Regions from separate parts of the Pseudomonas sp. NPDC087690 genome, predicted to be linked through region 3. Evidence: riboswitches for the same ligand, from Rfam matches in the RefSeq annotation. Region 3 holds a riboswitch; each other region holds the start of a gene.

Region 1 (5,226 bases), 110 kb from region 3:
GCTGCCGAACACCAGTACGTGGCCGCCGGGCAGTTCAGCCTTGCCTTCGGCCTGCACGCCCCAATCGGTGAAGCCCCAATAGTCGTTGTGGTTGATCACTCTGGTACCGCCGCCCTCGACGTTGTTAACGCGGGTGTAGCGCGTGTCCCAGTCGTTGATATGGCCTTTGACGAAGTAGCTCAGACGCTCATTGATGGTCTGCTCGAAAGTCGCCGTGGCGATCTGCTGTACGCGATCGTTGGTGGTTGTGTGGTTGTCCACCGGGCGGGCGAAGTCGAGGTTGGCGTCGGCGTATTGGTAGAACAATTCCAGCCGCGAATCATCGCCGAACGACTGAATCGCCTTGCCGCCAAACGTGGTGACTTCGTAGGCGCGGTTTTTCTCACTGACGTTTTTCATGTCGCGATTGCGATACGGCTGATAACCGTCGGAGACGTTGTGGCTGACATACGCCAACAACCCGAGATCGCCGAAACCGTTAGTGAAGATATTTTCGACCCGCGCATCTTCGGTGGTGCCGCCGAAGCTGTCGACGCCCAGATTCACCTCGCCGGAGGCTTTGCGCAATTGCGGGCTGCGGGTGACGATGTTGATCACACCGGAAACGGCCTGAGTGCCGAACAACAGGCTCTGACCACCCTTGAGCACTTCGATGCGTTCGATGGCGTTAGCCGGCAGGGTGTCCAGATAGAGGCCACCGTACAAGCGATTGTTCAGGCGCACGCCATCGAGCAGGATCAGCGTGTCGTCGTTGCGCCCGCCCAGCAGCGAATAAGTGCCGTAGTCGAACGGTCCGTTTTTCGGCGCCACATACAAGCCGGGAATGAACATCTGCATCACACGGCTGACATCGGCACTGGGCCCGGCGCGTTCGATCTGCTCGCGGGTGACGATCTCGACCTTGCTGCCGAACTTGGCCATGTCGGCGACTGTGGTGGACTCCACCGACGGTGCGGAAACGATTTGTTGATTGAGTTCAAGTGGCGCGTCATCCGCCAGCAGCAGAGGGCTGAACAGGCAGCCGAACAAGAGGGTTGGAGCAGAAGTGTTGAAAGGTCGAATCATTGTCTTCTCGAAAAGGATCTTCGCAGAAGAGCATGCAGGAGAAGGCATCGCGCACAGCCAATACCGGCCCATGCCCGCCCACCGCAGGATTTTGCCAAACGAAATTTCAGGCCGGTCTCCGGGCTCGCGCGTATCGAGGCTTTCACCTTCCCATGGCCGTGCGGCCACAGTGGTGTATCGAAAGCATCACGCGCATACCGTTGCGGGGGCAGCACCGGACTTGTTCGAAAAGAACGTACCGGTTTCCCGTTTCACCCCATGCACGGCGGCATGGGACACCTGAAACTGGGCGGCATCTGAACATTCGACAGACCGTTCGTCAACTTGCCAATCCAGGTCCTCGACCCGCGAATTACCAACTTTGGAAATAACTACTAAGGTCTATAGCGGTCATCACAACGCAATATTGCGCGGCGTCGACAGGCGTGAGGGATACGCCAGGCACGCTGAACAGGGAGGTTTTCATGCACGGTGCCAGCGGCCCATCTCATGGCGGACACGTCCCGCATTTCATGCGCAATGCTTTACTGGTCGCCATGGCCAACACCCTGATGCTCGCAGATGTTCAGGCCGCGTGCGGGCCTTTGGCGGCGGGTGCCTACAACGTCTCGCAAACCTGTTTGCCTGCAGCCGGTGTCGATGCGTCGATCAGCACTCAGACGGGCACCACCATTACCACCACAGCCGGCTCTTCATTGAACAGTCGCGGCAACAACGCCAACGCGCTTACGGCGTCGGCGCCTACTGGACACACTTCGGCCCCTCCGGCTGGTATCTGGACGGCGTATTGCAGCTCAACCGCTTCGACATCGAAGCCAAACCCAACGACCTGGCCAAACTGAAAACCCGTGGCTGGGGCTACACCGCGTCGCTGGAAAACGGCTACCCGTTCGAAGTCGACAAAGACTGGTACATCGAGCCGCAATTGCAGGCGATCTACAGCTACGTCGATCTGGACAGCAGTGATGACGTCGGCGCGAAAATTCGCTTCAAGGACGTGGATTCTTTGATCGGCCGCGCCGGCGTACGTATCGCCAAGGACTGGGACACCGAGGGCGTCGACAAGAGCGCACGGCGCACCAATGGCTGGATCCGTCCGAGTATCTGGCATGAATTCAAGGGGCAACCGAAAACCGAGTTTTCCTCTGAATCGGGGTACATCCCGTTCGAATCCGACATTCAGGGCACGTGGGGCGAGGTCAATGTGGGGGTGGATTACCAGGCTAACCGGCGCACCACGTTTACCGCTTCGGCTGGCTATCGGCAGGGCTTTGATGGCGACAGCCATGGGTATGACGCGATGTTGGGGTTCAAGATCAATTTCTAGTCCTTACGGGTAAAACGCACTCCTACAGTGGATGGCTTGCTGACGTTCAGCCCTATATCCTGCACGCCTGTTGATGGATTGATTTAGGGAAGAATTGCATGCCGTTCAGGGTGATGGTGGTCGGTGGTTACGGAAATTTCGGCAGCATCGTGTGCCGCCATCTGGCGCTGATGCCGGACATCGGGCTGGTGCTGTCGGGTCGTGACCCGCGCAAATTGCAGCGCAAACTCGATGAGCTGAACAGCCAATCGGGCAACGTCTGCGAAGGCTGGTGCGGCGACGCCATGGGCGAAGAGTTCGAAGCCGCATTGCGTGCGCTGAACATTCAGTTGGTCGTGCATACCGGCGGGCCGTTTCAGGGGCAATCCTATGCCGTTGCGCAGAGTTGCATCGACGCTGGCGTGAACTACTGCGATCTGGCGGACTGCCGCACCTTCGTCAACGGCATCCACATTCTCGACGCGGGAGCGAAGCAGGCCGGCGTGGCGATCCTCAGCGGTTGCAGCTCGGTGCCGACGCTGTCGTCCGCAATCATCGATGAACAGCGCCAGCGTTTTTCACGCATCGACTCGATCGAACACGGCATTTCTTCTTCGGCGAAAATGCCGGGTCTGTCGACCATCGAAGGCGTACTCGCCTATGCCGGCAAACCGATCAAACAACTGAAAAACGGCAAGGTGCACGAAGTGTCGGGGTGGCTGGACCTGACCTTGCGCAAAATGCCGCAGATGGGCACGCGGCTGCTGGCCAACGTCGATGTGCCGGACATGGATATTTTCGCCGGTCGTTATGGTGCGCAGACCCTGAGTTTCAAGGCGGGCGCCGGGCTCAAGCTCGGCGGTATCGCCAATGGTCTGCTGGCTCAGGCACTCAAAATCGGACTGGTGCGCGACCATGCTTTGTGGGCCGCAAGATTGCATCGCCTGGGCACGCGCTTCGAGCGTTTCGGCGATGGCAAAAGCGCGATGTACATCGACGTGCAGGGCCTTGGCGTTGACGGCAAACCGCTGTCCATGACCGCGCAACTCACCGCCCTGAACGACAAAGGCCCGGAAATCCCCAGCTGCGCCGCCGTAGCACTGGCGACGAAAATGGCCCAAGGCTACGTGCCGACCGCCGGCGCCCGACCTTGCGTGGGCGAAATCAGCGTCGCCGAGTACATGGCCGCGATCAACGACCCGGCCAACCTGAGCCTGGCCGTGAACTTCGCGGACGGGCAACGCTGACATGCTCTATCTGTGCCTGAAGTACCTGCACATCATCGCGGCGATTTTCCTGTTCGGCTTCGGCATGGGCTCCTACCTCTACTTGATTGCCGCCAGCCGCACACGCAACCCGCAAGTGATTGCCCACGTCGCGCGCATGGTGGTGAGCTTTGACACGTGGATCACCACGCCGGCCGGTTTCGTGCAGATCATCACGGGTTATCTGTTGATGCGACTTTCCGGGCTGAGCATGAGCACCGAGTGGGTGCTGACGTCGTTGATCATCTTCTTCTGCGTCGGCTCGCTGTGGCTGCCGGTGTTGCTGTTGCAGAAGCGGCTGTGTGTGATGGCGACGAGTGCGAGCGAGGTGGGGGCGGGGCTTGATGAACAATATCAATTGGTTTACCGCAAATGGTTCTGGATGGGCGTGCTCGGGTTTGCCGGGATGTTTGTCATCGTGCTGATGATGGTGACGAAGATGACACCAGTGCAGTTGTTCAGCTTTCTGCTGTAGGCGCCGTTGCTTTGAGGAAGCGCTGTTCATGGTCAGGCGTGGGCAGCAGGCAGGTGTCGTATTTGCCGAACAGGCGATAGCGGTTCAGCGCAATGCGGTCGTAAGCCCAGTCGCGCAGGCCCCGGGGGAAGATGCGCAGCAGTCGCAACGGCTGCCAGCGGGCGGGCAATTGGCTGATGATTTCGAAGAAAGCGTTAGAACGTTCCCAGTAGTGGCGGTCGCGGATGACCGCCATGGTGTCGAATTGATCAATTGGCAGACCGGCCCACGCCAGAAGCGCCTGGCCTTCGGGAGATTGCACGGCGGCCAGACGTACGCGGCGTTGATGATCATGACGAATCAAAAAACGCGCTCAGCCGTTGCAGAGTTTGCACACGCCATCGAACAGGACCACGGATTCGTCCGGGTTGAGGAGCGGGGCGGGGGTTGGGCGGATTTTTGAGGTGGGCATGGGGTTGGGTTCGGGAGAGGCTGGAATGTTGCGATCATAGCCTTAGAAGTTGCTGTCTGCGAATGGCCGTACTTGGCAGGAACCGGCAGGGGTGAGAACTCACCGCTCCGTGACAAAGATCAAGTCGGGCCAAGTCTCACGCCACGCCTTGGCTCGAATGCGCTCCAGAAACATGGCATGTTTTTCGATTCTGAATCGTTCTGTTGGCCGTATCACCAGCGAGAACAGATCATCCAGCCCCAACGGCGCCGAAATCTCTATCTCGTCGTCACGATCAAGTCTGACAGCAACGGCAGTCGCCGTTTCGGGCCAACAGGTCATCGCATCGGCAGCGGAGCGATAGGGAGCATCGGCGTTGCGCAGGTGCATTCGCGCCTGATTCTTTACAGACCAGTTCAGTTCGCTACAGAGGCTCGACAGTATGTTTTCCAGCGCCGAATCGGTTTGCGCACTGGCACGTGCCGAGTCGAACCAGATGACATCGATGTCTGCGGGCAACGCTGATGGCTGGCGCTGATGCAGGTGATCCCACACCAGGCTGCGCACGAAACCGGCGCCAATCCAGCAATCCGGCAAGTCCAGTTCGCGAGCCATGCGCAGGATTTTCATCCTTACAGGATCCTGAGTGAGCAGGGTTTTTAGCTGTGTTTCGTGCTGCATTGGG
Region 2 (5,226 bases), on a different contig from region 3:
ATTTCAACGCCTGATTAAGATCGTGCAGAGCGATCAGCGTGGTCACCGGCAACGCTTGCACCACGTTGAGAATGGTCAGTTGATGCTGAATGTCGAGGTGGTTGGCCGGCTCGTCCAGCAACAGGATTTGCGGTCGCTGCGCCAGTGCCCGAGCGATGTGTACCCGTTGTCGCTCGCCGCCGGACAGACTGCGCCAGAGACGGGTGCGCAGGTGCATCGCGTCAACGTCAGTCAACGCCTGCTCAACGATGGCGTCGTCCACCTGCGACCACGGTTGCAGCGCCGACAACCAAGGGGTGCGTCCCAGCGCCACCGCATCGAAGACGCGGATGCCGTCATCGGTGTCGGCCTGTTGTTCGACCACCGCAAGCTTTTGCGCAATGCTGCGCCGGGCCATTATGCCCAGGCGCTGACCTTCGAGCAGGACCTCGCCAGCGCTCGGTTCACGTAGCCCGGCCAGCAACTTCAACAGGGTGGATTTGCCCGAGCCATTCGGTCCGACGATGCCCAGGGTTTCGCCGCGCTGAACCTCAAGGCTGACACCGTTGAGCAACTCGGCGCCGCGTACCTTGAAGGTCAACCCGGCGCAACTCAGAACACTGCTCATCGCGCCGATCTCCGACCCACCAGAATCAGGGCAAACACCGGCGCCCCGACCAGTGCGGTAATCACCCCGACGGGAATCACCTGACCCTTGATCAAGGTGCGTGACAACACGTCAGCGGCAATCAGAAACACCGCGCCACCCAACGCACTGGCCGGCAACAGCCGAGCATGCCCGGTGCCGAGCAACAGCCGCGCGGCGTGGGGAATTACCAACCCGACAAAACCGATCGAACCGACAATCGACACCATCACCGCCGTCACCAGCGCCGCACAACCAATCAGCAAAATCTGTACGCGCCGCACCGGTATTCCCAGGGACGCAGCGGAATCGGCGCCAAAGGTAAACGCATCCAGCGCCCGCCGATGCCACAGACACACGACCAATCCCGCCACGGCCACCGGCACTGCCAGCCACACCGATGGCCAGCGCACCCCGCCAAGATTACCCAGCAGCCAGAACATGATGCCGCGCGCCTGTTCGGAACTGGCCGAGCGGGTAATCAGAAACGCCGTCAGCGCATTGAACAGCTGCGAGCCGGCGATCCCTGCGAGAATGATCTGCCCGGTGCCACTGGCCGAGCCGCTGACCCGCGCCAGCACAATTACCAGCACGAACGCCGTGACTGCACCGGCGAAGGCACCGACTGACAAGGAGATGATACCGGCGCCAACACCGAGTAACGCCACCATCACCGCACCGGTCGAAGCGCCGGCAGAAATCCCCAGCAGATAGGGATCGGCCAGCGGGTTGCGCAACAGCGACTGCAAAATCACCCCGCACGTCGCCAGTCCGGCACCGCATGCGGCCGCGACCAGTGCGCGGGTCAGGCGATAGTTCCAGACGATGCCTTCGTCGATAGGATCCAGCGCGTACCCGGCGCCCCACAATTTGTTCGCCAGCACTTGCACGACCACGCCCGGTTCAATCGAGGTTTCACCGATGGCCACGCCAGCGACCACTGCCATCAACAGTGTCGCCAGGGCCAGCAGCGTGCGGATCAGGCTGGCACTCATTGCGACAGGTCATAGCCGTTGATGGCCGTGGCCAGTTGCTCGATGCCGTCGAACATGCGCAGGCTGGCCTGCATGGCCATGGCGTCGAGAATGATGATGCGGTTGTGTTTCACCGCGTCCATGTTGCGCGTCACCGGGTCGCTGCGCAGGAAGGCAAGTTTCTTTTCATAGTCGTCGGCGGGAAAGCGTCGACGATCCATGCGCGCGATGACCAGGAAGGTCGGGTTGGCCTTGGCGATGGTTTCCCAGCCAACCGTTGGCCACTCTTCATCGGACTCCACCACGTTGCGCACGCCGAGGGTGCTGAGCATGAAATCGGGAATGCCTTTGTGCCCGGCCACAAACGGCTCGATGTCCATTTCGGCGCTGGAGAACCAGACCAGTGCGCTGGCGTCCTTGAGCTGTTTGCCCTGGGCGGTGGCGATGGATTTGGCGAGGCTGGCCTTGAGCTGATCATTGAGCTGCTGCCCGCGATCCTGCACATCAAAGATTTGCGCCAGTTGGCTCACGCTTTTGTAAATCGTATCGATGCGAAACGGTGCCAGCCGCGTGCCGTCGGCGCCAACGAGGTTGTCCTTGGCTTCGCAATCGGAGGGCAGCAGGTACGTCGGAATCTTCAATTCATGAAACTGCTCGCGGGTGCCGACCGCGCCTTGCGGGCCGACCATCCATTCCAGCTCCACGGCGACCAGTTCCGGGCGCTTGCCGATGACCGCTTCAAAACTCGGTTCGTTATCGGCCAGACGCTCGATCTTGTCGTCCTGCGGCTTGTACTTGGCCAGCACATTGTTGAACCACAGCGAGGTGCCGACGACTTTGTCGCCCAGGCCCATGGCGTAGAGCATTTCCGTGCCGGCCTGGCCGATGGTCACGGTGCGCGTCGGTGCGTGTTGGAAGGTCAGGGTGCTGCCGCAGTTCTCGACCGTCAGCGGATACACCGTCGGGGCCGCCTGCGCCAAGGCGCCAAGGGTCAGGCCGGTGATGAGGGTGGCGATGCGGGGCAGCAGCATGGGGCAGTCTCCGAGGGAACCGTACGGGGAGCGGGAGAGTACGGTCTGGAAACACACCATCGAACGCGGTCAGGAAAACAGCGCAAGGCCGGTCATCAAACAAAGACGCGCACGGCACGATGTCCTTCCCGGACACCCCGCCGGTTAGTAGTCACTGTGCCGGCAGGTCTCCTGACTGATGCGTCATCGCCTGGCTCCGGCCTTCCCGGGATTCACCCAGTGGCAGTCGTGGAGCAGGCTCGGCACCTACAGTTGCGGGGGCAGTTCCGATCAGTGCTGAGCAAGCACCTCGGATTCCCTATTATTCCCGTTCGGGAACCGGCGGCGGCATGGTAGTCGATCGAGCCGCTGAAGGGGAGACGAATCTGCCGTGGCGAGGATTAGTGTTGGCTCATCAAACCGTGCAGCACGCCTAAACGCAGGCCCGGTTCGGAGGGCACCATCTGCGCAATGCCGAACACTTTGAAGGCCGCCAGCATCAACACCAGCCCACCAGGCAGAATGCTTTGGCGATGGGGTTGCAGGCCGGCGAGCTTGAGCTGGTGCACGTTGTTCACTTTCAGCAAAAGCAGCGACAGGCGCAGCAGCCCGCCGTAGGTGATGCCGTCCTGACCGAAGTCGTTGAGACGATTGGCCTTGAGCACTTTGGCGAGCATGCGTGCGGTGCCGGAGGAACCGATGGTCTGCTGCCAGCCCTGAGCACGGTAGCGTCGTGCAACTCTTTCAAACTGCAGGATGGCGAAGCGTTCGGCTTCCTGTAGCGCGCCGGCGGACAGATCACCGCCGCGAAAGAACCGCGTGCTCAGCGTGCCGCTGCCGATGGCGATGCTTTCGGTGAGCAACGGCTGTGAACCCTGGCCGAGGATCAGCTCGGTGGAGCCGCCACCGATGTCGACCACCAGGCGCATGTCTGCGGCGCTCGGCAAGGCGTGAGTCACGCCGGCATAGACCAGCCGCGCCTCTTCATGGCCGCAAATGACATCGATGGGAAAGCCCAGATGCCGTTCGGCACTGGCCAGAAACAGTTGCGCGTTATCGGCCTCGCGTACGGCGCTGGTCGCCACCGCACGAACCCGGCCGGCCTCGAAACCGCGCAGTTTTTTACCGAACCGCGCCAACGCCTGCCAGCCACGATCCAGTGCCAACGCATCCAGCACGCCGCCGTCAAAACCCTCGGCCAGACGCACCGGTTCGCGCAAGGTTTTCACTTCCTGAATCTGCAAGCCCTTTCGACAGCGCACCGATTGGCCGATCATCAGGCGAAAGGCATTCGAACCCAGGTCGATGGCGGCAAACAGCGAGGCGTCGTCTTTCATGGGAATCCTTGCAGAGCATCCGTCGCGAGGCTCAAGACGGTTTGCGAGGATTCTGCCGTGATCTTGATGACATCCTGATGACGGGGCAGGGGCGGTTGAATGAATTTTCGGCTGTCATGACACTGTCATTATCCGGCGTCTATGCTGAGGCCAATACATCGCGTGTTCTTAAAGTTTTTGCTGCCGGTTTTGGCAGCTTTTTTTTGCCCGCGATTTGGCAATGCCGCGAACTGATCGTTCCCACGCTCCGCGTGGTAATGCCTCTAGGGACGCTCCGCGTCCAGTGACGCGGAGCGTCACGGGCTGCATTCCCACGCGGAGCGTGGGAACGATCAGGGGTAAGGGGGATGCGTCAGCAGGCTTGCGGGGTTTCGCCGCGCGCCAGGCGTGCGTTGATGTCGTCGATGACCTCAGGCAGTTCGGCGATGGTTTCGATCAGGTAGTGCGGACGTGAAGGCGCGAACATCTTGCCGATCCGCGCACGTTCCTCTGCCAGTCGATCCGACGGCAACGCCTTGTATTGCTCATAGGTCAGGCCCAGTGCGTTGCCGGAACAGGTCAACGCCACCGTCCACATACCGGCGGCGCGCCCTTCGAGAATCCCCGGCCAGGTGTCGTCGACCTTGACGCAAGCTGCCACGTCATCGATGCCCAAGGCAATCACGTTAGCCAATGCCTGCGCCGGATATGGCCGGCCATTCGGCACCTCATCGGTGGCGACGACATGATCAGCGACGTAGCCATTTTCCCGCGCCAGTTCGACGACCTTGGCCATCACCACCGCCGGATAACCGGAGCACGAGCCGATTTTCAAACCTTTGTTGCGCAACGCCGCAATGGCTTCGAGTGCGCCCGGGATCAACGCCGAATGCAGGGCGATTTTCTCGATTTGCAACGGCATGAAGCGCTCGTAGATCGCCGTCACATCGTCATCGCTCGGCAAGCGGTCGAACGCCGCACGATAACGCTCGGCAATCTGCGGCAGGTTGCACAGGGTGCGGATGTGATCCCACTTGCCCATGCCCATCGGCCCGCGCGCTTCTTCCAGCGACACGGCGACGCCGAACTCGGCAAAGGCCTCGACGAATATCTGCGTCGGTGCAAACGAGCCGAAATCGACAACGGTGCCGGCCCAGTCGAGGATCGCGGCTTGCAGGTGAGTCGGTTGTTGGTACTGCATGGTCAATCTCCGTTTTCAGGTAAGCGTGGACCGTCCCTCGGTGATGAGGTAGGCGGTTCAAGGGTCAGTGCTGATCAGGTCAGCGGTGGATTCGCATCAA
Region 3 (5,226 bases):
CGCCAAACGGTTGCTGCGCTCCCACGCCCGGATCAATCCCTCCACTCAGCCTTCCGACGTCGCCTTACAGATCAAGAGCTGCAGCCGAGCTAACGCTCATCCTGTTGAGTGGTAAAGAGCACAGCGTGGTCGGCTTTGGTTTTGTGGTGGATTCGCCCCTCACCCCAGCCCTCTCCCGAGGGAGAGGGAGCCGATTTTTGGGCTTTTCAAAATGCGCGTTCGACGCGGTATCGCACGTCGGCGTACCTCGCCCAAACAACTCGATCAGTCCCCTCTCCCTCCGGGAGAGGGCTAGGGTGAGGGGCTCGTGATCTGGCTTTGGCTCTTGATCTGGCTTTTGATCTGGCTTTTTTGCCCCTTCGGCAGGCCGAGCGGAGGTGTTCATCCGGGGGTAGGCGCGCAGCGCCGTGCGGCGCAGCCGCATTCATCGAGAGGAGGTGCAGCGAAGCAAACCGTAGGCGATGCCCCCGGATGGACACCGTAGCGAGGGAACACTGAGCCTCAGCGAAGTGCCGTACGCCGGGGCAAAGCCTTTTGGTTCCTTTTTGGCGTTTGAAAAAGGGACTCGCTGTAAGAGCGAAACCGCCAGCGGCAGCACCCACAGCAACGGATACGCCCCAAAAACCAAAACTCAACGCCCATTGACCCACCCTTAGACGATGCGTAGCCTTGCGCTTTCGAGGTTCTTCGGCCGCTGCCGAAGCTAAGAAGGGAACGCGGTCAATGCCGCGGCTGCCCCCGCAACTGTGAACGGCGATGTTCGCTGCCACGCCACTGCCAGCTCAACCGATGAGCCCGCGGGAAGGCGCAGCAAACGCCAGGCCCTGCGCCTGAACGCCGTCAGCCAGGAGACCTGCCTCGTCACAGATTCTCACTACAACCGGGCGGGGTGATCCGGTGGCGAACTCTCCAGGCATGCGCGTGCGTTGCCGGTTCTCGTCCCGTATGCCCGCCGCTTGCCAAAGGGCATACCGATGAAAACACTGGCCAAACTCCCCGTCACTATCGTCACCGGCTTTCTCGGCTCGGGCAAAACCACGCTGCTGCGCCATATGCTCGACAACGCCCAGGGCCGTCGCATCGCGGTGATCGTCAACGAGTTCGGCGAGTTGGGCATCGACGGTGAAATCCTCAAGCAATGCACCATCGGTTGCACCGAAGAAGAAGCCACCGGTCGCGTTTACGAACTGGCCAACGGCTGCCTGTGCTGCACCGTTCAGGAAGAATTCTTCCCGGTGATGCGCGAACTGGTCGCACGTCGCGGCGATCTCGACCACATCCTCATCGAAACCTCGGGCCTGGCCTTGCCGAAACCGCTGGTGCAAGCCTTTCAGTGGCCGGAAATCCGCAGCGCCTGCACCGTTGACGCGGTGATCACCGTGGTCGACAGTCCGGCCGTAGCCGCTGGAACCTTCGCAGCATTCCCGGATCAGGTCGATGCCCAGCGCAAACTCGACCCGAACCTGGATCACGAGTCGCCGCTGCACGAACTGTTTGCCGACCAATTGGCCAGCGCCGATCTGGTGATTCTCAACAAGGCCGACCAGACCAGCCCGGAAGACCTCGCTCGCGTGCGCGCTGAAGTCGCCGAAGAGCTGCCACCGGCGGTGAAAATCATCGAAGCCAGCAACGGTCGTCTGCCGCTGGACGTGCTCATCGGCCTTGGCGCCGGTTCCGAAGAGCACATCGACAGCCGCCACAGCCATCACGATCACCACCACGGTGAAGGCGATGACGATCACGATGACCACGATCACGACGCCTTCGATTCGATCTCCATCGAACTGCCGCAAGCCGATGAAAGCCTGCTGCTCGACGCCCTGACGCAACTGGTGGTCAAGCACGGCATCCTCCGTGTCAAAGGTTTCGCCGCCATTCCAAACAAGCCAATGCGTTTGCTGATCCAGGGCGTTGGCACGCGTTTCGACAAACATTTCGACCGCCAGTGGGGCGCTGATGAAGCGCGCGTCACGCGCCTGGTTTTGATCGGTCAGCAACTCGACGCCGCGCAACTCGAAGCGCAATTGCGCGCCGCGCTCAGCGTTTAAATCATGCACCTGCTCAGGACTCAGCCCGGCGGATTCGTCTCGGATGACAACATTGCCGACCTAGGCCAAACCCCCGCCGAGCTGGTGATCCTGTGCAGCGGCGACTCAAGCCTGGCGCTGCTCGCCGAAGCCGCGCAGCAGTTGCCGGAAGATTACCCGAGCCTGCGTCTGGCCAACCCGATGCAGGTGCAGAATCACGCTTCGGTCGATCTGTACGTCGACGAAGTGCTGCGGCATGCCAAGGTGATCCTGATTTCGCTGCACGGCGGCATTGCCTATTGGCGTTATGGCGTCGAGCGTTTGGTTGAACTGAGCGATCGTGGCGTGCAGGTGATTCTGGTGCCGGGCGATGATCGGCCCGATCCGGAACTCAGCGACCTGAGCACCGTCAACGCCGAAGATCGCGACCGGCTCTGGCAGTTTTTGCGTCAGGGCGGCATGGGCAATGCGCTGGATTTCTTCCGTTGCATGGCCAGCCGTTGGCTCGGCCGCGATTACGTCTGGGAAGAACCGCAAACCCTGCCGCGCACGGCGATTTACCACCCGACTAAAAACACCGCTGCATTGAGTGACTGGCAAGCCGAATGGCTGCCTGAGCAACCGGTTGCGGCAGTGTTGTTTTACCGCTCGCATCTGCAAGCGGCGAACACCGCGTTCATCGATGTTTTCTGCCAGCGCTTGCAGGCAGCGGGGCTTAATCCGCTGCCGATTGCGGTGGCCAGTTTGAAAGAACCCGGCTGCCTGGCGGTGGTCGAGGATTGGCTGGATGAAGTCGAGGCGGGGGTGATCCTCAACACCACCGGTTTCGCCCAGTCCAGCCCCGAAGCGCCGCATCTGCGGCCGTTTCGCCGCAACATTCCGGTTATTCAGGCGATCTGCGCGCAGGACAACGAGCCCGGCTGGCGCGACAGCGAGCAGGGTCTGGGCCCGCGCGATCTGGCCATGCACATTGCCTTGCCGGAACTCGACGGGCGCATCATCAGCCGGCCGATCAGCTTCAAGGATCTGGCCTGGCGCAGCGAGCGCAGTCAGTCCGATGTGGTCTGCTATCGCGCGCAGCCTGAGCGCATGGATTTTGTCGCTGAACTGGCGCGGCGCTGGATCGATCTGGCGCGGGTGCCGAATGGCGAAAAACGCATCGCGTTGATTCTCGCCAACTACCCGACCCGCGATGGGCGCATCGGTAACGGCGTCGGTCTCGACACGCCGGCGGCAGCGCTGAACATCCTGCGAGCATTGCAAGCCGAGGGCTATCCGATCACGGCAGAGTTGCCGGACAGTGGCACTGAGTTGATCCAGCGATTGCTCGGTGGCGTCAGCAACGATCTCGACACAATGGACCTGCGCCCGTGCCAGCAAAGTCTGGCGATGGACGCTTATTTGGCCATGTTCAATGCGCTGCCCGAAGCCAATCGCACTGCCGTGATTGAGCGTTGGGGATCGCCGCAAAACGATCCGATGTGCCGCGACGGGCGGATGATGGTCGCCGGTCTGCGCTTCGGTCTGACCTTCGTCGGCATTCAACCGGCGCGTGGTTATCAGGTCGATCCGAGCGCGGTCTATCACGATCCGGATCTGGTGCCGCCACACGGCTATCTGGCGTTCTATTTCTGGTTGCGCAACACCTACGGCGCGCACGGCGTTATTCACGTCGGCAAGCACGGCAATCTCGAGTGGTTGCCGGGCAAAGGCGTCGGCCTCTCGGAGAATTGCTGGCCGGATGCACTGCTCGGGCCGCTGCCGAATATCTATCCGTTCATCGTCAACGACCCGGGCGAGGGCGCTCAGGCCAAACGACGCACGCAAGCGGTGATCATCGATCACTTGATGCCGCCGCTGACCCGCGCCGAAACCTACGGGCCGTTGCGCAATCTGGAGCTGTTGGCCGACGAATATTACGAGGCGCAACTGCTCGATCCGCGCCGTGCCCGTGAGTTGCAGCGCGACATCCTGCAACTGGTGCGCGACACGCAGATTGATCGTGAACTGCAACTGGATGCGGGCCTGGACAGCGACGCCGATGCGGCGATCTGGCTGCCGCGTCTGGACACGTATTTGTGTGATCTGAAGGAATCGCAGATTCGCGATGGTCTGCACATTTTTGGCGAGTCACCGACGGGGCGACTGCGCATTGATACGTTGTTGGCCTTGCTGCGGATTCCGCGAGGGGACGGAAAAGGCGCGCAATCGAGCCTGCTGCGGGCATTGGCCAAGGCGTTTGAACTGGGTTTCGATCCGCTCGACTGCGCGTTGGCCGAGCCATGGACCGGCCCGTGCCCCGAAGCGCTGCAAGCGCAAAGCAACGAATCCTGGCGCACCGCCGGCGACACCCGCGAACGCCTCGAACTGTTCGCCACTCAACTGATCTCCCAGACACTGCAATCCCCTTGTAGGAGTGAGCCTGCTCGCGATAGCGGAGTGTCAGTCGCTGAAGATTTACCTGATCCACCGCTATCGCGAGCAGGCTCACTCCTACAGGGACCGCGTTGGGCGGAGGTCAGTGCAATCATTCAGAATCTGCGCGACGTCGTCGCCCCACGCCTGGACGCCTGCGGCCCGGCTGAAATGCGCGGTCTGCTCGACGCCCTCGGCGGTCGTTTTGTCCCCGCCGGCCCCAGCGGCGCACCGAGTCGTGGCCGCCTCGACGTCCTGCCCACCGGGCGCAACTTCTACTCGGTCGACGTGCGCAACCTGCCGACTACGACGGCGTGGCGCATCGGTTTCCAGTCGGCCACGCTGATTCTCGAACGGCACTTGCAGGATCACGGCGATCACCTGCGTCAACTCGGGCTGTCTGTCTGGGGGACGGCGACCATGCGCACCGGCGGCGACGACATCGCCCAGGCCATGGCCCTGATGGGCGTACGTCCGGTATGGGCGACAGGCAGTCAGCGCGTCGATGACTTCGAGATTTTGCCGCTGAGTCTGCTCGACCGTCCGCGTGTCGATGTGACCTTGCGTGTCTCGGGATTCTTCCGCGACGCCTTCGCCAACCTGATTCGCCTGTTCGATGCCGCCGTGCAAGCCGTGGCAGCGCTGGACGAGCCGGATGATCTCAATCCACTCGCCGCCAAAGTACGCGCCGAACGCGAGGCGCTGCTGCAATCGGGTCTCGATGAAGACACCGCGCGGCGTCAGGCCGGATGGCGAATCTTCGGCGCCAAACCCTGCGCTTACG
Region 4 (5,226 bases), on a different contig from region 3:
GGGCGCTTTGTGCATGCGCCGGCCACGGGCGGCACGGTGAAGCTGGACAGCCTGTCGAAGGCGTATTGGCAGAAGGCGTATCTGAGCGCCAAGCGGGTGTTGCAGCCGGAGCATCTGGCGCATAACCCGTAATCCAGCCACACACACAATCCCCTGTAGGAGTGAGCCTGCTCGCGATGACGGTGCCACATTCAACATCAATGTTGAATTGATCGACCGCCATCGCGAGCAGGCTCACTCCTACAGTTGCTTGTGCATGGCGAAAATTATTTGCTGGCCGACACTCGCCACACCTTGTTGCCGACATCATCCGCCACCAGCAGACCACCCTGCTGATCAATCACCACACCCACCGGTCGACCCAAAGCATTCTCGTCCTTGTCGAGGAAACCGGTCAGCACATCCACCGGTTTGCCGCTCGGCTTGCCGCCGGTAAACGGCACGAAGATCACTTTGTAGCCACTGTGCGGTTTGCGATTCCATGAGCCGTGCTGGCCGATAAAGGCGCCTTCCTTGAACTGCGCCGGCAAGGTGTTGCCTTCGGCGAACGTCAGACCGAGAGAAGCGGTATGCGGGCCGACGGCATAATCCGGAGCGATGGCCTTGGCCACCAGGTCGAGATTTTGCGGCTCGACGCGCACATCGACGTGCTGCCCGTAATAACTGAACGGCCAGCCATAAAAACCACCGTCCTTTACCGAAGTGATGTAGTCCGGTACCAGGTCGCTACCGATCTCGTCACGCTCGTTGACCGCCGTCCACAACGCACCGCTGGCAGGCTCCCACGCCAGGCCGTTCGGGTTGCGAATACCGGAAGCAAAGATCCGGTGATTGCCGGTTGCCCGATCCACTTCCCAAATCGCTGCACGACCTTCTTCTTTATCCAGACCGTTTTCGCCGACGTTGCTGTTCGAGCCGACTGTCACGTACAGCTTGCTGCCGTCCTTGCTGGCGATGACGTTTTTGGTCCAGTGGTGATTCAACGTACCACCGGGCAGATCGACGACCTTGATCGGTTGCGTCTTGATCTCGGTCGCACCGGGTTCGTAATGGAAGCGCAACAGACGATCGGTGTCGGCGACGTACAAGTCATTGCCGACCAGCGTCATGCCGAAAGGCGAGTTGAGGTTTTGCAGAAACACCGTGCGGGTTTCGGCCACGCCATCGTGGTCGGCATCTCGCAGCAAGGTGATGCGGTTCGGGCTCGGCACGCCGGCGCCAGCCTTGCCCATCACGGTCTTCATGACCCAGCCCCTGATACCTTTGCTGTCGTCGGGTTTTGGTGGAGCATTGGTTTCCGCCACCAGTACATCACCATTGGGCAGCACATAGAGCCAGCGCGGGTGGTCGAGACCTTCTGCGAAGGCCGCGACTTGCGTACCCGCCGCTGCCGTCGGTTTGGCACCTTCGGGCCAGCCGATCGCCGGGGCGATGTTCACCGTCGGGATCAGGGTCTTGTTCGGTTCGGGCAGCTTCGGTGACGGGCCGGTGCCATCGGAGACTTGCAGGCTGGAGCTCTCACCGCAGGCGGCGAGCCCTCCGGCGAAAGCGATGACGAAAACGAGCTGGGGCTTGCGCATTGCTGATCTTCCCTATGAATGCATTCCTAATCATAGAGGAGGGCGCAAGCCCGATGGTTCAACTGCTCAGCCGCGGGCTTCCTTGAACAGCACGGCGATGCCCGGATGATAGTTGCCAGCCTCGCTGCGCAACTTGCGGTAGGCGTAGGGGAAATACCAGGCGACCGCGCAGGTGTGCTCCTTTTGCAGGTCGTCGACCATGTCTTGCAGCTCTTCGGGGCTGGCGCTGTGTTGGGCTTTTTGCGGCGCGACAAACAGGCAGCCAAGTTTGAGGTCGCTGGCAAAGCTGATGCGTTTCGCATCGCTGGTGATGTCGAGGAGAGCTTGGGTCAGGTTGAGATTATTCACCCGGGGCCAGCGCTGCGTGGCCTGGATGTAAGCGCGGTCATCGGCGCCGGCGAGGAACAGGTCGGCGCGGGCATTGCGCTCGCCTTCTTCATTCTGTTTGCGCGTGGCAGTGTCGTTGAGAGTGACCAATTCGGCCATCCAGGCTGCTGCGGTCAGCAAGCCGAGATTGGCTTTCTCGTCGTGCCAGTAAGGCGTGTCGCTGTCGCCGCGTACGGCGTTGTAACGGTCGATACAGTCAAACCAGCGTTCAAGCACCGGGCGCATGAATTCCAGGCGCGGGTTGCTGATGATCATGCCTTGCATCGTCATCATCCTTATTGTTGTGGTGGCTTTTTCGAGAAAAGCATGGCTCTTTGATATCATTTGTATCAGTGTGGCACAAGATTGGCGCCAGATAATTGATCGACGGCAGTTATTCGCCCGCTGGCCCCCTCTTTAATTGACGCTCCACCCCCAACCCTCTAACCTTCGCGGCTTGTTTCAGGTGCTCTGTGACTGCGGTTGACAGAGTGAAACAGGGAAGCCGGTGAGGGTTGTCTTCAAGCGAAGAACGATCACGATCCCGGCGCTGCCCCCGCAACGGTAAATGAGTAAAAGCTGCGCCTTGAGCCACTGCTTCGAAACAAGCGGGAAGGCGCGCAGCCAGGCCAAGCGCCGCTCATGAGCCCGGAGACCGGCCTGATCCATCCAGCGGCATCACGGTGGGCGATGCCAGGCTTTTTGCCGTCTATTCTTGTGCCTGCCCGCCGTTATCCAGCCCCAACGGAGAGCTCCCCCATGACTGATTCCCCCGAGCGCGACGAACGCCATCTGGCGCGTATGCAGCGCAAAAAAGCCGTGATCGACGAACGCATCGCCAACTCGCCCGACGAGTGCGGCCTGGTGCTGGTGCTGACCGGCAACGGCAAAGGCAAAAGCAGCTCGGCGTTCGGCATGCTCGCCCGCGCCATGGGCCACGGCATGCAGTGCGGCGTGGTGCAGTTCATCAAGGGCCGCAACAGCACCGGTGAAGAATTGTTCTTCCGCCGCTTCCCCGAGCAAGTGCGCTTCCACGTGATGGGCGAAGGTTTCACTTGGGAAACCCAGGACCGCCAACGTGACATCGCTGCCGCCGAAGCCGCCTGGGCCGTCTCCCGCGAGCTGCTGCGCGATCCGTCGATCGGCCTGGTGGTGCTCGACGAGTTGAACATCGCCCTCAAGCACGGCTACCTCGATCTCGATCAGGTGCTCAGCGATCTGCAGGCACGTCCGCCGATGCAGCATGTGATCGTCACCGGTCGCGCGGCCAAGCCGGAAATGATCGAAATGGGCGACACGGTCACCGAAATGGGCATGCTCAAACATGCCTTCCAGGCCGGCATCAAAGCGCAGAAAGGCGTCGAACTTTGAATCAGCCACGTCACTGCCCGGCGGTGCTCATTGCCGCGCCGGCCTCCGGTCAGGGCAAGACCACCGTCACCGCTGCGCTCGCCCGTTTGCATCGCAATCAGGGGCGCAAAGTGCGCGTGTTCAAATGCGGCCCGGACTTTCTTGACCCGATGATTCTCGAGCGCGCCAGCGGTGCGCCGGTGTATCAACTGGACATGTGGATGGTCGGCGAGCAGGAAAGTCGTCGTCTGTTGTGGGAAGCCGCTGCCGAGGCGGATCTGATTCTGATCGAAGGCGTGATGGGCCTGTTCGACGGCACGCCGTCGAGTGCCGATCTGGCGCGGCACTTCGGTGTACCGGTGCTCGGGGTGATCGACGGCACGGCGATGGCGCAGACCTTTGGTGCGTTGGCGCTAGGTTTGGCGAAGTATCAGCCGGATCTGCCGTTTGCCGGTGTGTTGGCCAATCGTGTCGGAACCTTGCGCCATGCGCAATTGCTCGAAGGCAGCCTCACCGAAGGTCTGCGTTGGTACGGTGCGTTGTCGCGCGAGACTGGCATCGAATTGCCGAGTCGTCACCTCGGTCTGGTTCAGGCCAGCGAGTTGAATGACCTTGATGTGCGTCTCGACGCCGCTGCCGACGCACTGGCCAGTAGTTGCGAGGTAGCGCTGCCACCGGCCGTAGAATTTGCCGCACCGGATGTTATCGCTGTCGAGCCGCTGCTGAAGGATGTGCGCATTGCCGTTGCGCGTGATGAGGCGTTTGCCTTCACCTACGGCGCGAGTCTGGATCTGCTGCGCGCGATGGGTGCTCAGTTGAGCTTCTTCTCACCGATTCGCGATACGCAATTGCCTGAGGCAGACAGTCTGTATCTGCCCGGCGGTTACCCGGAATTGCACCATGTTGCGTTGTCGCAGAACACCGCGATGCTTGAGGCGATTCGCGCGCATCATGCAGCGGGTAAGCCGTTGCTCGCTGAGTGTGGCGGCATGTTGTATCTGCTCGACTCTTTGACGGACGTTGAAGGCACTCGCACCGAATTGGTCGGACTGCTCAAGGGCGACGCGGTGATGCAAAAGCGTCTGGCGGCACTGGCGCTGCAAGCGGTGGATCTGCCGGAAGGTTCGTTGCGCGGGCACACTTATCATCATTCGTTGACGACTACCGAACTGACGCCGATTGCGCGTGGCTTGAGTCCGAATGGTGGGCGTGGTGCTGAGGCGGTTTATCGGGAAGGGCGGATGACGGCTTCTTATGTGCACTTCTATTTTCCGTCGAATCCTGTGGCTATCGCAGCATTGTTTGCACCGTCCCTTGAGGACGCTATCGCGAGCAGGCTCGCTCCTGCAGTGGGCGATGTCGTGCCTGACGAAATGCAATCCCCTGTGGGAGCGAGCCTGCTCGCGAAAGGGCCATGACCGACAACGCATTCTCCGAAGCCGAGCGCCAAGCCGTCTATAAAGCCATCGCCGAACGCCGCGACATGCGCCACTTCACCGGTGGCAGCGTCGAACCGGAGTTGTTGCGCCGACTTCTGGAAGCCGCCCACCAGGCCCCAAGCGTTGGCCTGATGCAGCCCTGGCGCTTCATCCGCATCAGCGACAGTAGCCTGCGCGGCGAGATCCAGAATCTTGTGGAAGAGGAACGCATCCGCACCGCCGAAGCCCTCGGCGAGCGCAGTGACGAGTTCATGAAACTCAAGGTCGAAGGCATCAGTGACTGCGCCGAAGTGCTGGTTGCGGCGCTGATGGATGATCGCGAAAAGCACATCTTCGGGCGCCGCACGCTGCCGGAAATGGACATGGCCTCGCTGTCCTGCGCGATCCAGAATCTGTGGCTGGCCTCGCGTGCCGAAGGCTTGGGCATGGGCTGGGTCTCGCTGTTCGAGCCGCAGGCGTTGGCGGATTTGCTGAAGTTGCCCGAAGGTGCC

The links. A riboswitch is a leader RNA that binds a small molecule or an ion and turns the genes downstream of it on or off. The one in region 3 is predicted to bind cobalamin.
Region 1: another riboswitch for cobalamin. It lies ahead of ACIPIZ_RS03200 (TonB-dependent receptor plug domain-containing protein); the one in region 3 lies ahead of cobW (cobalamin biosynthesis protein CobW).
Region 2: another riboswitch for cobalamin. It lies ahead of ACIPIZ_RS06540 (ABC transporter substrate-binding protein); the one in region 3 lies ahead of cobW (cobalamin biosynthesis protein CobW).
Region 4: another riboswitch for cobalamin. It lies ahead of cobO (cob(I)yrinic acid a,c-diamide adenosyltransferase); the one in region 3 lies ahead of cobW (cobalamin biosynthesis protein CobW).

Annotation. Positions count from the first base shown of each region.
Region 1 covers NZ_JBIUVX010000001.1:698,460-703,685, reverse strand. Annotated here, with positions in the region: gene ACIPIZ_RS03200 (TonB-dependent receptor plug domain-containing protein) at 1-1,065, opposite strand, end outside; cobalamin riboswitch at 1,157-1,363, opposite strand; gene ACIPIZ_RS03195 (autotransporter domain-containing protein) at 1,640-2,392, shown strand; gene ACIPIZ_RS03190 (saccharopine dehydrogenase family protein) at 2,491-3,618, shown strand; gene ACIPIZ_RS03185 (DUF2269 domain-containing protein) at 3,620-4,111, shown strand; gene ACIPIZ_RS03180 (thiol-disulfide oxidoreductase DCC family protein) at 4,095-4,454, opposite strand; gene ACIPIZ_RS03175 (nucleotidyltransferase family protein) at 4,662-5,222, opposite strand.
Region 2 covers NZ_JBIUVX010000002.1:523,486-528,711, forward strand. Annotated here, with positions in the region: gene ACIPIZ_RS06530 (ABC transporter ATP-binding protein) at 1-607, opposite strand, end outside; gene ACIPIZ_RS06535 (iron ABC transporter permease) at 604-1,608, opposite strand; gene ACIPIZ_RS06540 (ABC transporter substrate-binding protein) at 1,617-2,630, opposite strand; cobalamin riboswitch at 2,774-2,968, opposite strand; gene ACIPIZ_RS06545 (Ppx/GppA family phosphatase) at 3,011-3,946, opposite strand; gene ACIPIZ_RS06550 (hypothetical protein) at 3,955-4,233, shown strand; gene phnX (phosphonoacetaldehyde hydrolase) at 4,299-5,126, opposite strand; gene ACIPIZ_RS06560 (LysR substrate-binding domain-containing protein) at 5,201-5,226, opposite strand, start outside.
Region 3 covers NZ_JBIUVX010000001.1:586,371-591,596, reverse strand. Annotated here, with positions in the region: cobalamin riboswitch at 664-876, shown strand; gene cobW (cobalamin biosynthesis protein CobW) at 975-2,048, shown strand; gene cobN (cobaltochelatase subunit CobN) at 2,052-5,226, shown strand, end outside.
Region 4 covers NZ_JBIUVX010000035.1:26,272-31,497, reverse strand. Annotated here, with positions in the region: gene ACIPIZ_RS23650 (C40 family peptidase) at 1-132, shown strand, start outside; gene ACIPIZ_RS23645 (sorbosone dehydrogenase family protein) at 267-1,580, opposite strand; gene ACIPIZ_RS23640 (hypothetical protein) at 1,647-2,231, opposite strand; cobalamin riboswitch at 2,394-2,625, shown strand; gene cobO (cob(I)yrinic acid a,c-diamide adenosyltransferase) at 2,706-3,317, shown strand; gene ACIPIZ_RS23630 (cobyrinate a,c-diamide synthase) at 3,314-4,714, shown strand; gene bluB (5,6-dimethylbenzimidazole synthase) at 4,711-5,226, shown strand, end outside.